Regions from separate parts of the Kitasatospora sp. NPDC056446 genome, predicted to be linked through region 1. Evidence: riboswitches for the same ligand, from Rfam matches in the RefSeq annotation. Region 1 holds a riboswitch; the other holds the start of a gene.
What was found. Region 1 has a riboswitch for cobalamin ahead of ACFQ6N_RS13565 (HoxN/HupN/NixA family nickel/cobalt transporter). Riboswitches for the same ligand answer to the same signal wherever they lie in the genome.
Positions count from the first base shown of each region.

Region 2: it holds a riboswitch for cobalamin, as region 1 does, so the genes downstream of both, ACFQ6N_RS01070 (ABC transporter substrate-binding protein) here and ACFQ6N_RS13565 (HoxN/HupN/NixA family nickel/cobalt transporter) in region 1, are expected to answer to the same signal.

Region 1 covers NZ_JBHTRF010000017.1:122,013-128,911, forward strand. The annotation lists gene ACFQ6N_RS13555 (hypothetical protein) at 1-905, opposite strand, end outside; gene ACFQ6N_RS13560 (ArsR/SmtB family transcription factor) at 960-1,343, opposite strand; cobalamin riboswitch at 1,425-1,639, shown strand; gene ACFQ6N_RS13565 (HoxN/HupN/NixA family nickel/cobalt transporter) at 1,671-2,786, shown strand; gene rpmG (50S ribosomal protein L33) at 2,840-3,004, opposite strand; gene rpmB (50S ribosomal protein L28) at 3,136-3,372, shown strand; gene rpsN (30S ribosomal protein S14) at 3,372-3,677, shown strand; gene ACFQ6N_RS13585 (CobW family GTP-binding protein) at 3,674-4,861, shown strand; gene rpsR (30S ribosomal protein S18) at 4,938-5,174, shown strand; gene rpmF (50S ribosomal protein L32) at 5,184-5,354, shown strand; gene ACFQ6N_RS13600 (aminopeptidase P family protein) at 5,509-6,615, shown strand; gene efp (elongation factor P) at 6,695-6,899, shown strand, end outside.
Region 2 covers NZ_JBHTRF010000001.1:214,711-221,609, reverse strand. The annotation lists gene ACFQ6N_RS01085 (sensor histidine kinase) at 1-163, opposite strand, end outside; gene ACFQ6N_RS01080 (hypothetical protein) at 315-758, shown strand; gene ACFQ6N_RS01075 (LD-carboxypeptidase) at 889-1,917, shown strand; cobalamin riboswitch at 2,048-2,253, shown strand; gene ACFQ6N_RS01070 (ABC transporter substrate-binding protein) at 2,447-3,391, shown strand; gene ACFQ6N_RS01065 (FecCD family ABC transporter permease) at 3,572-4,558, shown strand; gene ACFQ6N_RS01060 (ABC transporter ATP-binding protein) at 4,555-5,373, shown strand; gene ACFQ6N_RS01055 (ferredoxin) at 5,370-6,113, shown strand; gene ACFQ6N_RS01050 (SMI1/KNR4 family protein) at 6,280-6,899, shown strand, end outside.

The DNA.
Region 1 (6,899 bases):
AGCAGGGTGCGGTGCTCCAGGGCGGCGCCGTAGACGGTGACCGAGCCGTGGTCGCCGATCACGCAGTCGGCGGCGACGAGCGCGGCCTGCCAGCCCTGGTGGGGCGGGATCAGGCGCAGGCCCATCCGCCGGGCGTCGTCGAGCAGGGCCCGGGGGTCGTGCCGGCTCCAGACGTTGGGGTGTAGGACGACGGCCACCGTGTACTCGTCGGCGGGCAGTTGGCGGACCAGCCGCTGGGGCAGCCGGGGGTGGCTGCCCAGTGACGAGTGCTCGCTCCAGGTGGAGCTGACGACGACGAGCCGTCGGCGGCCGGTGGCGCCGAGCGCGGCGCGGTAGGCGTCGCGGGAGCGCCGGCTGGCGAGCATCCGGTCGAAGCACGGGTCGCCGACCACCTGGGCGACGTCCAGTGCCTCCGGGCAGGAGGACCGAAGCCGGTCCAGCTGTTCGGGGTGGGAGAGGCCGAGGGCGTCCACGAACACCCGCCCGTGGTGGGTGAGTTCGTTGCGGGACAGGCCGGCGGAGCTGACCGTGTCGCCGGTGGACTCGGCCACCAGGCGGTTGTAGCCGGCGCCGTGCGGGAGGACGACCAGCCGGGCGTCCAGGCGGTGCATGGAGGAGTGGACGGCACAGGCGACGGCCAGGTCGAAGGGGAGGCGGACGGCGTCCTCCCAGTCCAGGACGGTGTAGCCGGGCAGGTCGTGCAGGTAGTCGTCCAGGGCGCGGTCGGCGAAGACGGAGCCGGGGTTGACGGTGAAGTACCGCTCGATGCCGGCCGGGCTCAGCAGGGCGAGGACGTCCAGGACCCGGGTGGCCGAGGTGAGGGTGCGGGCGACCGCCAGCACGCGGGCCTTGACCGGGTCGGTGTTCCATCGGTCGGCGGGCCAGGCGTGGGGGTGGGACGGCACAGCATGATCGTACTCACCCGGGGTGCGCGCCGGGCGCTGTTCCCCGAGTGTCGGTCAGCCGGCCGCGGCGGTGGGCTCGTGGTGCTCGCCGGCGGCGCATTCGTCGAGGAGGGGGCGCATGCTCTCGTCCACGAGCCGGTAGCGCACCACACGGCCGTCCTTGTCGCCGGTGACCACGCCGGCCGTGCGCAGCAGCCGCAGGGCCTGGGAGACGGCGGGGTCGCGCATGCCGGTGGCGACCGCGAGGTCGGTGACGGCGAGCGGGCCGGCCCGGTGGAGGGCGAGCAGCAGGGCGAGCCGCCCGGGGTCGGCGAGCAGGGAGAACCGCTCGGCCCAGGACCGGACGTGCGCGGTGTCGCCGATCGCGGCGATGGCCTCGCAGACCCGGTGTCCGTCGATGGTGCGGTGGCCCGCGCGTTCGGCCGGTACGAGATGCATGTCCGCATTCTCGCAGGAGCGGGGCTGTGATCCTGGACACCTGCGCAGGTGCGCAGCCTTGCACGGGTCGGGCGCGGCCCCTACGGTGTTCCCCGCCGTGGTGCTCGGGAAGACCGGTGACGGACCCCCAGGGGTCCAAGTCCGGAGCGGCCCTCGCCACTGTGATCGGGTCAGTTCCTTCGTCCGCGAGGGAACGCCGTCCGTGTCCACGACGCCACTGGGTGCCCCGCGCACCTGGGAAGGCGGACTCGGACGTCCCGTAAGCCAGGAGACCGGCCACGGCACTTCACGACGTCATTCCACGAGGTGTTGGAGCGTGATCCGGACATGACCCTGCCCGAAACCGTCGCCGCGGACGCGAAAGCGGTGCCGTCGGCGCTGCCCGCCTTCAGATGGAAGCGCGAGGACACCCTGCGCACCGCCGGATTGATGGGGGTGATCCTGGCCATGCACGTGGTGGCCTTCGGGACGCTCGTCTTCCTGGTGGCCCCCGAGGGGTACACGGTCGGCACCCAGGTCTTCGGGGTGGGCCTGGGCATCACCGCGTACACCCTCGGGATGCGGCACGCCTTCGACGCCGACCACATCGCGGTGATCGACAACACCACCCGCAAGCTGATGGCGGACGGCAAGCGGCCGGTCTCGGTGGGCTTCTGGTTCGCGCTCGGGCACTCCTCGATGGTGGTCATCATGGCCGCCCTGGTGGCGGGCGGCGCGCAGCTGGCGAACACGCTGATGGACGACGAGTCGGCCACCCACAAGTGGCTCGGGCTGGTCGGCACCACGGCCTCCGGCGCCTTCCTCTACCTGATCGGCGCGCTCAACCTGGCGGCGCTGTTCGGCATCCTCAAGGTGTTCCGCTCGATGCGGGCCGGGAAGTTCGACGAGGCGGAGCTGGAGGCGCACCTGGACTCGCGCGGCTTCATGGCCCGGGTGCTGAACCGGGCGACCCGCTCGATCACCCGGCCCGGGCAGATGTTCCCGGTCGGCATGGTGCTGGGGCTGGGCTTCGACACCGCGACCGAGGTCACCCTGATGGTGATGGCCGGCTCGGGCGCGGCCGCCGGGCTGCCCTGGTACGCGATCGTCTGCCTGCCGCTGCTGTTCGCGGCCGGGATGAGCCTGTTCGACACCCTGGACGGGACGTTCATGAACTTCGCGTACCAGTGGGCCTTCTCCAACCCGGTGCGCAAGGTCTACTACAACCTGACCATCACCGGGCTGTCGATCGCGGTGGCCTTCATCATCGGCACCATCGAGCTGGTCGGGGTGCTGCACGAGAAGTTCGACCTGACCGACCCGGTGACCGGCTGGATCGCGAACATCTCGCTGGACAACGTCGGCTACGCGATCGCCGGGCTGTTCGTGGTGGTCTGGGCGCTGGCGATCGGCTACTGGAAGCTCGCCAAGGTCGAGAAGCGCTGGGTGCCCGAAGGGTCGTGAGCGCGTCCCCGCGGAACGGCGCCTCCCCGGCCGGGGAGGCGCCGTTCCGGCGTTCAGCGCTCTTCGCGGAAGTCGACGTGCCGGCCCGCGACCGGGTCGTACTTGCGCAGGACGATGCGGTCCGGGTCGTTGCGGCGGTTCTTGCGGGTCACGTACGTGAACCCGGTGCCGGCGGTGGAGCGGAGCTTGATCACGGGGCGCAGTTCGCTGCGGGCCATGGGGTGTCCTCCTGGGGCCTGGGGTGCTGGGTCGGGTGCTGGACCGGAACCGTACACCGAAATGGAATTCATTTTCATCTGGTGTAACGTGAGCCCTGTCCCCGCCCATTCCCGGACGCCAGGGAGCACCCATGTCCGCCCACTGCCAACTCACCGGCCGCCGCCCCGGGTTCGGCAACGCGATCTCGCACTCGCACCGCCGCACCAGCCGCCGCTTCGACCCCAACATCCAGCGCAAGCGCTACTGGCTGCCCGGCGAGGGCCGCTACGTCCGGCTCACGCTGAGCGCCAAGGGCATCCGCACCGTCGACTCGATCGGCGTCGCCGCCGCCGTCGCCCGCATCCGGGCCCGGGGGGAGAAGGTCTGATGGCCAAGCGGAGCAAGATCGTCAAGAACGAGCGGCGGCGCGCGATCGTCGCGCGGTACGCGCGGCGCCGGGCCGAACTCAAGCGCACCATCGCCCACCCCGGCACCGCCGCCGCCGAACGGGCCGCCGCACAGGCCGAACTCGCCCGCCAACCACGGGACGCCAGTGCCACCCGGATCCGCAACCGGGACGCCGTGGACGGCCGCCCCCGCGGCTACCTGCGCGCCTTCGGCCTCTCCCGGATCAACCTGCGCGGGCAGGCCCACGCCGGGTACCTGCCGGGCGTCCGCAAGGCGAGCTGGTGAGCGGGGTGTCCGGCTCGCCGGACGGGATCAAGCTGCCGGTGGTCGTCGTCGCCGGCCTGCACGCCGACGAACGCCGGGCCGCCGTACGGGAACTGGCCGCCGCCGCGGTGGACGCGGTGGTGCTGCGGCACGACCTGCGGGACGCCTCGCTCGGCCTGGTCCACCGCGAACTCCTGGACGCGGCAGGGCCGTTCGACGTGGACGACGTGCCGCTCGCCAACGACTGCCCGTGCTGCGCCCTGCGCGAGGACCTGCTGCCCCGGCTGCTGGAGATCGCCGACGAGGGCCGGTACGGTCTCGCGATCGTCGAGCTGTGGGGCGGCAGCGACCCGCACCCGGCCGTCGAGGTGATCGCCGCGGGGGAGGTGGACGGGCGGCGACTCGCGGACGCGGTCGAACTGGCGGGCGTGGTCACCGCCGTCGACCCGGACCGGCTGGTCGGCGAACTCTCCGTCCCCGACGACCTGGCCGAGCACGGACAGCACACCGCCGCCCGGGACGAACGCACCCGCGCGGAGGCGCTCGCCCACCAGATCGAGTACGCCACCACCCTCGCCGTGCCGCGCGCCACGGCGCACGCGCCGGGGCTCGCACTGCTGCGCCAGCTCCACGCCCCCGCCCGGGTCGTCCGGCTCGGCACCGGCACGCTCACCCGGGCCGCGCTCGGCGGCTTCGACGTCGCCGCCGCCCGGGACCGGGTCAACCCGGCGATCGCGCTGCTGCCGCAGGAACGGGACGAGGCGGGCGTCGCCACCCTGGTGTGGGAGCGCCGCAGGCCGCTGCACCCGGAGCGGCTGCACCGGGCGCTGGAACTGCTCGTCCCGGCGGCGCAGCGCAGCCGCGGCAGGTTCTGGCTGGCCAACCGGCCCGAACTGATGCTGGCCTGGGACGCGGCCGGGGCGAACCTCGCGGTCGAGGAGTGCGGGCCCTGGCTCACCGCCCTGCCCGACGCGGCCTGGGACCTCTACCCGCCCGCGCGCCGGGCCGCCGCCGCCCTGGACTGGCACCCCCTGCACGGCGATCGGGTCCAGCAGCTCAGCTTCACCGCCGAGGGGCTGGACGCCGACGGCATCACCGCCCTGCTGGACTCCTGCCTGCTCACCGACGCCGAACTCGCCGCCGGCGAACCCGGCTGGAAGGCCCTGCCCGACGCCTTCCGGGACCTGCTCGACCCCGTCCACTGACCCGACCCCGACCCCGACCCCGACCCCGACCCCGACCACTGACCCGACCCCGACCACCGAACGGAGCTCCCGCGTCATGCGCGACCGAACCGCCCCGCCGAGGAACCGGCCCAATCCGCTGATCGCGGCGGGCATCGAGTACATCGACTACAAGGACACCGACCTGCTGCGCCGCTTCGTCTCCGACCGGGGCAAGATCAGGAGCCGCCGGGTCACCCGGCTCACCGCGCGGCAGCAGCGGGCGATGGCCCGGGCGATCAAGAACGCCCGTGAGACGGCCCTCCTCCCGTACCGTTCCGGCCCCACCCGATAGGAGTTCCCGATAGCCGTGCCCAAGCGCAAGACCTCCCGCAGCAACACCCGGCACCGCCGGGCCCAGTGGAAGGCGGCGCCGCCGAAGCTGGTCCCGATCACCCTCAACGGCCGCGAGATGCTGGTCCCGCAGAACCTCGTCCCGGCGTACCGGAGGGGGCTGCTCGACCCCGGCGAGTGACGGGAGGTGAGTCGGCGGCCCGCAGTGGCGGCCGGGTGTCACGGGACCGGTGACCGGAACCGGACGGTGGTGCGGGGCGCGCGGGGAAGCACCGGGGGGTCCTGTCGGGGGTGCTCGGCGGGCGGTTTGGGGTGCGGCTTCGTAGGCTCGACGCATGGCGGATGCGTACGCGGGGCGGCGGGAGCGGGTGAGGGAGCACTTCAGCGCGGCCGGGGCCGACGCGGCGCTGATCACCCGGGCGGCGAACGTGCGGTATCTGACGGGCTGCGCGCCCTGCGGCGCGACGCTGCTGCTGACCGGGGAGCGGGCGCTGCTGGCGCTGCCGGACGACCTGCCGCCGGACGACTCCGGGGAGCACCTGATCGCCCCGGACCTCGCCCGGCTGCCGGTGGCGGCGGGGGCGGACACCGCGCTGGCCGCCGCGGCCGCCGCGGCGGGCTTCGGGGTGTCGGGCCTGGCGGTGGAGGAGCACGACCTGACCGTCAGCCGGCACCGGGCGGTGGCTGGCCTGGCCGGGACGGCCCGGCTGGCCGACCTGGGACAGGTGGTGGAGCGGCTGCGGGTGGTCAAGGACGAGCACGAGATCGCCGATCTGCGGATCGCCGCCGAGATAGCCGACCAGGCGCTCGGCGAACTGCTGGAGTCGATCCTGGTCGGCCGCACCGAGCGGCACCTGGCGATGGAGCTGGAACGGCGGATGATCGACCACGGCGCCGACCGGGCGGCCTTCCCGGTCTCGGTCGGGACCGGCAGCCACTCCGGCCAGGCCGCCCACCAGCCGACCGACCGCCGGGTGGAGGAGGGCGACTTCCTGACCGTGGTGATGGGCGCCCAGTACCGCGGCTACGGAGTCTCCACCGCCCGCACCTTCGTGATCGGCGCGGCTCCCGCCCCCTGGCAGGTGGAGCTGCACCGGCTGGTCTTCCGCGCCCAGCGGGCCGGCCGGGAGGCGCTCGGACCAGGCGTGGAGCAGTGCGTGCCCGACCGGGTGGCCCGGCAGGTCCTGGAGTCGGCGGGCCACGCCGAGGCCTCCCCGCACCCGGTGGGCCACGGCATCGGGCTGGAGATCCGGGAGGCGCCGCGACTCGGTCCGTCGGACATGGGTAAACTGGACAGCCGCGTGCCGGTCACCGTCGGCCCAGGGGTCCACCTCCCGGGCAAGGGCGGCGTCCGGATCGAGGACACGCTCGTCGTGCGCCCCCTCGAAGAGGGCGGGCCCGAGCTGCTCACCATCACCACCAAGGAGCTCCTCGCCCTGTGACGGCGGCCCTTCCCGGGCTGACGGCGGCAGGACGCGTCCCTTGGTTCCTTGACAGCTATATCCAGGAGTAAGTGCGCCCGTGGCTTCCACGAACGATCTCAAGAACGGCATGGTCCTCAAGCTGGATGGCGGCAAGCTCTGGTCCGTCGTCGAGTTCCAGCACGTCAAGCCCGGCAAGGGCCCGGCCTTCGTTCGGACCAAGCTCAAGGAGGTCCTGACGGGCAAGGTCGTCGACAAGACCTTCAACGCCGGCACCAAGGTCGAGACCGCCAACGTCGACAAGC
Region 2 (6,899 bases), on a different contig from region 1:
CGACCGGCGCCAGCCACGACCACGGGTTTCCCGCGCCCCACCAGATCCCCAGCGCCACGGCGGCGGCCCACACGGCCGGGACCAGCATGCTGACGGCCGCCACGACGCACGCCCGTACGAACCCCACGCCGACGCGCGCCGCCCACGAACCCAGCTGTCTCATGACTCTTCCTTCGCTTTCCGTCCGGTGCTCCCACTGTGCACCGCGCGGAGCCCGCCGAGGCCGTGGTCGGCCGGGGAGTGGGGCTACCCCCACCCACCCGTGGGTCCAGCCGGATACCGCGTCGGCCCGGCGCTTCCTAACGTCGGTGAGCATGGAAACCAACGAGAACACGGCCGGGACGGCACTCCTCGACAGCCCCCGCACCCAGGAAGCCTTCGACACGGTGAAGAACAGTGTCAAGATCTACGGCGCGCTCAGCGCCGTCGCCCTCCTCGCGGTCGTCGCGGTCGTCGCGGTGTCCGGCGGTCACACGGTGAACACGTTCATGTGGGTCCGGGCAGCCCTGCTGCCCGTGGTCGCCGTGCTGATCCACCGGATCACCGTCTCCGCCTCCCGGGGATCCCGACGGGCCTTCGATCGCGTGAGCGCCCTCGCCGTCATCATGCCGATCGCGATCGTCGGCGTCGATCTGATCCCGGGTGTCTGCCCGCTCTGGTACGCCGTGATGCAGGCGGTCTGCGTGCTGCCCGTCATCCGGGTCGCGTTCGTCACCCGGGGATCCGCGCTGCGCGCCGCCTTCCCCACGGCACGCTGACCCCTCGGCTCCCGCGTGCTTCCCGACCGCGCCGACGGCACCGCCCGATGCGCCCGGGGCACGCGGCGGACACCGGGCCCGGGTCCGGCTGCCGCACCCGACTGTCGGACCCGTCTGGTAGACAGGCCGCATGACGGCAATCGACAACGCGTTCGAATTTACCGGACGGCAGGACGGCCCGCTCCGGCCGCGCGCGCTGGCGCCCGGCGACCTGGTCGTCGTGTCGGCGCCGTCCGGGCCGCTGGAGGACGACGCCGCGGCGCTGCTGGCCCGTGGAGTGGCGGAGCTGCGGGAGTGGGGGTTCCGGGTGCACCGCACCCCGGCCACGAGCGGCGGCCGTCGGCGCTGGTGGGCCGCCGGGTCACCGGCCGAGCAGGCCGCGGAGTTCAACGGCCTGCTGCGCGACCCCGAGGTCCGGGCGATCGTGGCCCACACCGGCGGCCAGGCCGCGGTCGGCTACCTGGACCTGCTGGACATGGACGCGGTACGGGCCGACCCCAAGCCGTTCCTGGGCTGCAGCGACCTCTCACTGGTCCACCTGGCACTGTTCGGCAGGACGGGGCTGGTCGGCATACACGGCGACATGGCGACCTACGGCCTGGGCGGCTCCTGGCAGAGCGCGGCCACGGCCGCCCGCCGGGCGGAGCTCGCCGGGGTCTACGGCCGGCTGCTGTCGGCGGCCGAGCCGCTCGGGCCGCTGCCGGCCTCCGCCTCCTGGGAGTGCTGGCGGGCCGGGCGGGCGAGCGGACCGCTGATCGGCGGGCTGCTCGGCCGCCTGGTGGCCCTTCAGGCGACACCCTTCGCCCTGCCGGCCGAGCGCTTCGACGGCGCGCTGCTCTTCTGGGAGGAGGTGGACCGCCCGCTGTCGGCCCTCTGGCACGACCTGCACGTGCTGCGCCTCGCCGGGGTGCTCGACCGGATCGCGGGGATGGTCGTCGGCGTGCCGCACCAGGTGGCCGCCGCCGGCTGCGGCACGGACGTCCCGGCGCTGCGCGAGGTCGTGCTGGACGTGGTCGGCGACCGGGACCTGCCGGTGCTCGGGCAGGTGGAGTTCGGCCACGCCGGGCCGAACCTGCCGCTGCCGCTCGGCGTGCGGGCGACGGTCGACGCCACCGCGCGGACCCTGTCGCTGGACGAGGCGGCCGTCCGGCGGCCCTGACCGGCGCACCGGACGCGCGCACCTGACCGGCGGCACCGGACGGGCCGTCAGGCCGGTCCATCCGCCACCCCCCACGAGCGATCCAGACGATCATCCCGTGACCTGGCCCTCACCGGCCTGACCGTGCCTGATAGCGTGCCAACGCCGTGGTGTACGGGAAACCGGTCTGAGTCCGGTGCGGCCCTCGCCACTGTTGCCGCGGAGTACCGCGGCCCTCGCCGACCGGCTTTCCCAGCGGTCGGGACCACTGGGCGGGCTGGAAGAGCCGCTTGGGAAGGTCGGCCGCGGCACGTCGATGCGGAAGCCAGGAGACCGGCCACGGCGCGACATGTTCCACGAGGGTTTTGGAGAACACGTGCCCAGCGATCTGCCGTACCCGCATCCGGTCCGATCCCTACGATCCATGCCGTCCATGCGATCAGTTCGTCCCATACGTTCTGTACGTCCCATACGTTCTGTACGTCCCACAGGTCCGACACGTGTCGGCACACATGTCGGCCGGGCGGTCGCGGCCCTGCTATCCGTCGGCGTGCTGGGAGCCTGCGCGGGCGCCCCCGCACCCGTCGCCTCCGGCGGGACGACCGGCAGCGCCGCGCCGGTCAGCGTGGACAACTGCGGGACCACCGTGACGGTCGGCGCGCCGCCCGACCGGCTGGTGACGCTCAACCAGGGGGCCACCGAGGTCGCCCTGGCGCTCGGCCTGCAGTCCCGGATGGCCGGTACCGCCTACCTCGACGACGCCGTCCCGGAGAAGTGGAAGGCGGCCTACGACTCCGTCCCGGTGCTCTCCAAGGACTACCCGACGAAGGAGAAGCTCCTCGCGGCCCGTCCCGACTTCCTGTACGCCTCCTACTCCAGCGCCTTCACCGCCAAGGTCGCGGGCACCCGGGAGGAGCTGCGCGGCCAGGGCATCCCGTCGTACCTGTCCCCGTTCGGCTGCTCGGACAAGAGCCAGGTGCCGCCGCCGACCTGGCAGGCGGTGTGGGGCGAACTGGACGACGTCGCCAGGGTCTTCGGTGTCACGGAGCGGGCCACCGCGATCCGGCAGCAGCAGGAGCAGCAGCTCGCCGGGTTCACGGCGGCGGCCGCGGGCAAGGACCCGAAGGTCCTGTGGTTCGACTCGGACACCAAGGCGCCGTTCGTCGGCGCGGGCCACGGCGGGCCCCAGCTCGTGCTGGACGCCGTGGGCGCCCGCAACGTCTTCGCGGACCTGCCCGGCGGCTGGCAGAACGTCAGCTGGGAGAAGGTCGTCGCGGCGGACCCGGACGCCATCGTGGTCGCGGACGCCGGCTGGGACACGGCCCAGTCCAAGATCGACTACCTGACGAACGACCCGGTGCTGGGCAAGCTCACCGCCGTACAGCGCAAGGCCTTCGTGGTGGTGCCGTTCTCGGAGTCGACCCCCGGCGTCCTGCTCGCCGACGGCGCCGCCCGGGTGTCCGCGGGGCTGGGCCGACTGCACCCGGGTTCATGACCGCGCCCCACCCCGCCGCGCCCCACCCCGACGCACCCCACCCCGCCGTCGCGCGGCCCGCCGGTCCGGGCCCCGCCGCCCCCGCCCCGGCCCGCGCGGCGGCCGCCCGGGGGGGCCCCCGGGGGGGGGGCCCCCCCCCCGGCGGCCCTGGCCGTCGGCGCGGCCCTGCTCCTGGCCACCGTGCTGCTCGGCCTCGCCGTGGGCTCGCGGCACGAACCGGTCGGGACGGTGATCGACGTCGTGCTGCGCCGTCTCGGTCTGGGCGACCCGCAGGTGACGCTGCTGGACGACCAGATCGTCTGGCAGTTGCGGCTGCCGCGGGTCCTGGGAGCGGCTGCCACCGGCGCCGGCCTCGCGGTCTGCGGCGCCGTGCTGCAGACGCTGACCGGGAACGACCTGGCCGATCCCTTCCTGCTCGGGATCTCGGACGGAGCCGCCGCCGGCGCGGTCACCGTGATCGTCCTCGGCGTCGGCGTGTCCGGTGCCCTGGGCACCGGCGCGGTGTCGACGGCGGCCTTCGCCGGCGCCCTGCTCGCCGCCGTCGTCGTCCTGGCACTGGCCGGCGCGCGCACCCGGTCGCTACCGACCACCCGGACCGTGCTCGCCGGCATCGCCGTGGGACAGATGTGCGGGGCCTACACCTCGTTCGTCGTGATGGTCCTCGGGGACCGCAACGCGGCACGCGGTGTCATGGAGTGGACGCTGGGCTCGGTCGCCGGCGTGCGGTGGCCCACCGCCGTCTTCCTGACGGCGGTGGCGCTGGTCGGTGTCACGGTCCTGGCCTCCTCGGCCCGCGACCTGGACGCCTTCGCCTTCGGCGAGACCGCCGCCCGCTCCCTCGGCGTCCACGTCGAGCGCACCCGCTGGGTCCTCGTCGCCACCGCCGCGCTGGTGACCGCGTGCCTGGTCGCCCACACCGGCGTCATCGGGTTCCTCGGCCTGGTCGTACCGCACGTGGTCCGTCTCGTCTGCGGCCCGCGCCACGCCCTCCTGCTGCCCGTGTCGGCACTGGTCGGCGCGTCCCTCCTGGTGGGCAGCGACGTCCTGGCGCGCTCGGTCCTCCCCGACCGGGAGATCCCCGTCGGCGTCATCACGGCCGGGCTCGGAGCGCCCTTCTTCGCCTGGCTGCTGTGGCGCCAGGGACGGGCCGACGGGGGTGCGCGGTGACGGCGACACCCCCCGTCGAGCTGCGCGCGGAGGGACTGCGGGTGCGCGCCGGCGGAGCCACCCTGCTGGACGCGGTCTCGCTCGCGTTCCGCCCCGGCCGGATCACGGGCCTGCTCGGGCCCAACGGCGCCGGGAAGACCACCCTGCTGCGCGCGGTCGCCGGACTGACCCGGCCGAGCGCGGGCCGGGTCCTCCTGGACGGCGAGGACCTCCACGTGCTCACGGCCCGCCGGCGGGCACGGCGGGTGGCCTTCATGGAGCAGCAGGCGGACACCCGGCTGTCGCTGCCGGTCCGTCAGGTCATCGAGCTCGGACGCACACCGCACCGCGGCCGCTGGCCCGTGCCGACGGACTCCGCCACCGGCGCCCACGAGCAATCGGTGTTCGCCGGCGCCGTCGCCGCGGCCGACGTCGGCCATCTGCTCGACCGGTCCTGGCCGACGCTGTCGGGCGGCGAGCGGCAGCGGGTCCAGCTCGCCCGGGCGCTGGTGCAGGAGCCCGGCGTGCTCCTGCTCGACGAGCCCACCAACCACCTCGACCTGCGCCACCAACTCGGCTTCCTGGGCGCCGTACGCGGGCTGGGCATCACCACGGTGGCCGCGCTGCACGACCTCGAACTCGCCGCCGCCTACTGCGACGAGGTCGCCGTCCTGCTCGACGGCCGGCTGGTCGCCCACGGGCCCACCTCCGAGGTGCTCACCCCGCCCACGATCGCGCACGTCTACGGCGTCGACGTCACCGTGGAACGGCACCCCCGGCACGACAGGCCGCACATCCGGTGGAACGGACTGCTGCACGAAAGGACGACACCATGACCTCCCCCGCCCCGGACGCCCCCGCCCGCCGCAGTGCCGTGCTCCTGGTCGGCATGTCGGTCGGGGAGGCCGTCCGCCGTGACGAACTCCTCCGCACGGCCGCGTCGCACCGGGCCTCGATCGCGTTCCTCCAGCAGGCGGACCCCTCCCTGTCGGCCGAGCTGACCAGGCTGGCCGACGCGGGCACCGAGAGCGTGGTCCTGGTCGGCGTCCGCCTCGTGGCCTCCGGCCCGGCCCAGTCCTGGCTGCGGCGGATCGCCGCGTACTGGTGGCGTGAGCGCGCGGGCCACCGCCCCGAACTCCTCGTCGCGACCCGCCTCGCCGACTCGCCGGAGGCGGTCGCCGCGGTGGCCGCGGTGACCAGGCCCATCACCGGCGAGGAGCCCGGCCTCACGTCCGCGGCCTGGGAGGACGTCACCGGCCACCGGCACCAGGTCCTGGTGTGCCGCGGCCCGCGGTGCACGGCCATGGGCGCGGAGGAGGGACTGCGCGCCCTCGTCCAGGCACTGACCGAGCACGGCCTCGGCGACGACGACGTGCTCGTCACCCAGACGGGGTGCCAGTTCCCCTGCAACCAGGCCCCCGTCGCCAGCGTGCAGCCGGACGACGTCTGGTACGGGAGCGTCGACCCGGCCGCCGCCGGCCGCATCGTCACCGAGCACCTGGCGGGCGGACGGCCGGTCGAGTCCCACCGGCTCCCCCGCCGCAGGAGGGAGCAGACGGGCCACCACGGCGGCTGACCGCGGCCACCACGGCACGGGAGCGGTGCGAGCCCCGCTACGCGTCGACCTTGACGGGCACCTTGACGGGCAGTCCGGGGTACTCCGGCCCGGAGAGCTCCCTGACGCCGCCGTCGGCCGGGAACCGAACGTACAATCGCCGGACGAGTAGGCACAGGAGGATGCGGTGGGACACTTCGAGGGCTTCGACGTCGCCGGGTTCTGGGACGACTCGGCGTACGCGCTCAAGGAGTACGTGGAGGAGGCGCCGCCCTCGCGGGAGTCGATCGAGGCGTTGGAGGACGAGCTCGGCGGGTACCGCCTGCCCGGCTCCTACGTCGCGCTGATGACCGCGCACAACGGCGGCACCCCGGCCCGGACCTGCTTCCCCATGCCCGAGGCGACGTCCTGGGCCGAGGACTACATCGAGATCACCGGTATCCGGGGCATCGGGCGGACCCGGCCGCAATCGCTCGGCGGCGAGTTCGGCAGCCTGTTCTGGATCGACATGTGGGAGTACCCCGACATCGGTGTCTACTTCGCCGACATGCCCTCGGCCGGCCACGACATGCTCGCCCTCGACTACCGCGCGTGCGGCAGTCACGGCGAGCCGACCGTGGTGCACGTCGACCAGGAGAACGACTTCGCGATCACCCCGGTCGCCGAGAACTTCGAGGCGTTCGTCAGGGGCCTGGTCGACGAGTCCGTCTACGACACCTCGGAGCAGGACCGGCTCGACGCCCTGGCCACGGTGCGCGACGGCAGCTTCTCCCCGGTCCTCCTACGTGCCTTCCGCGAGGTCGCGGA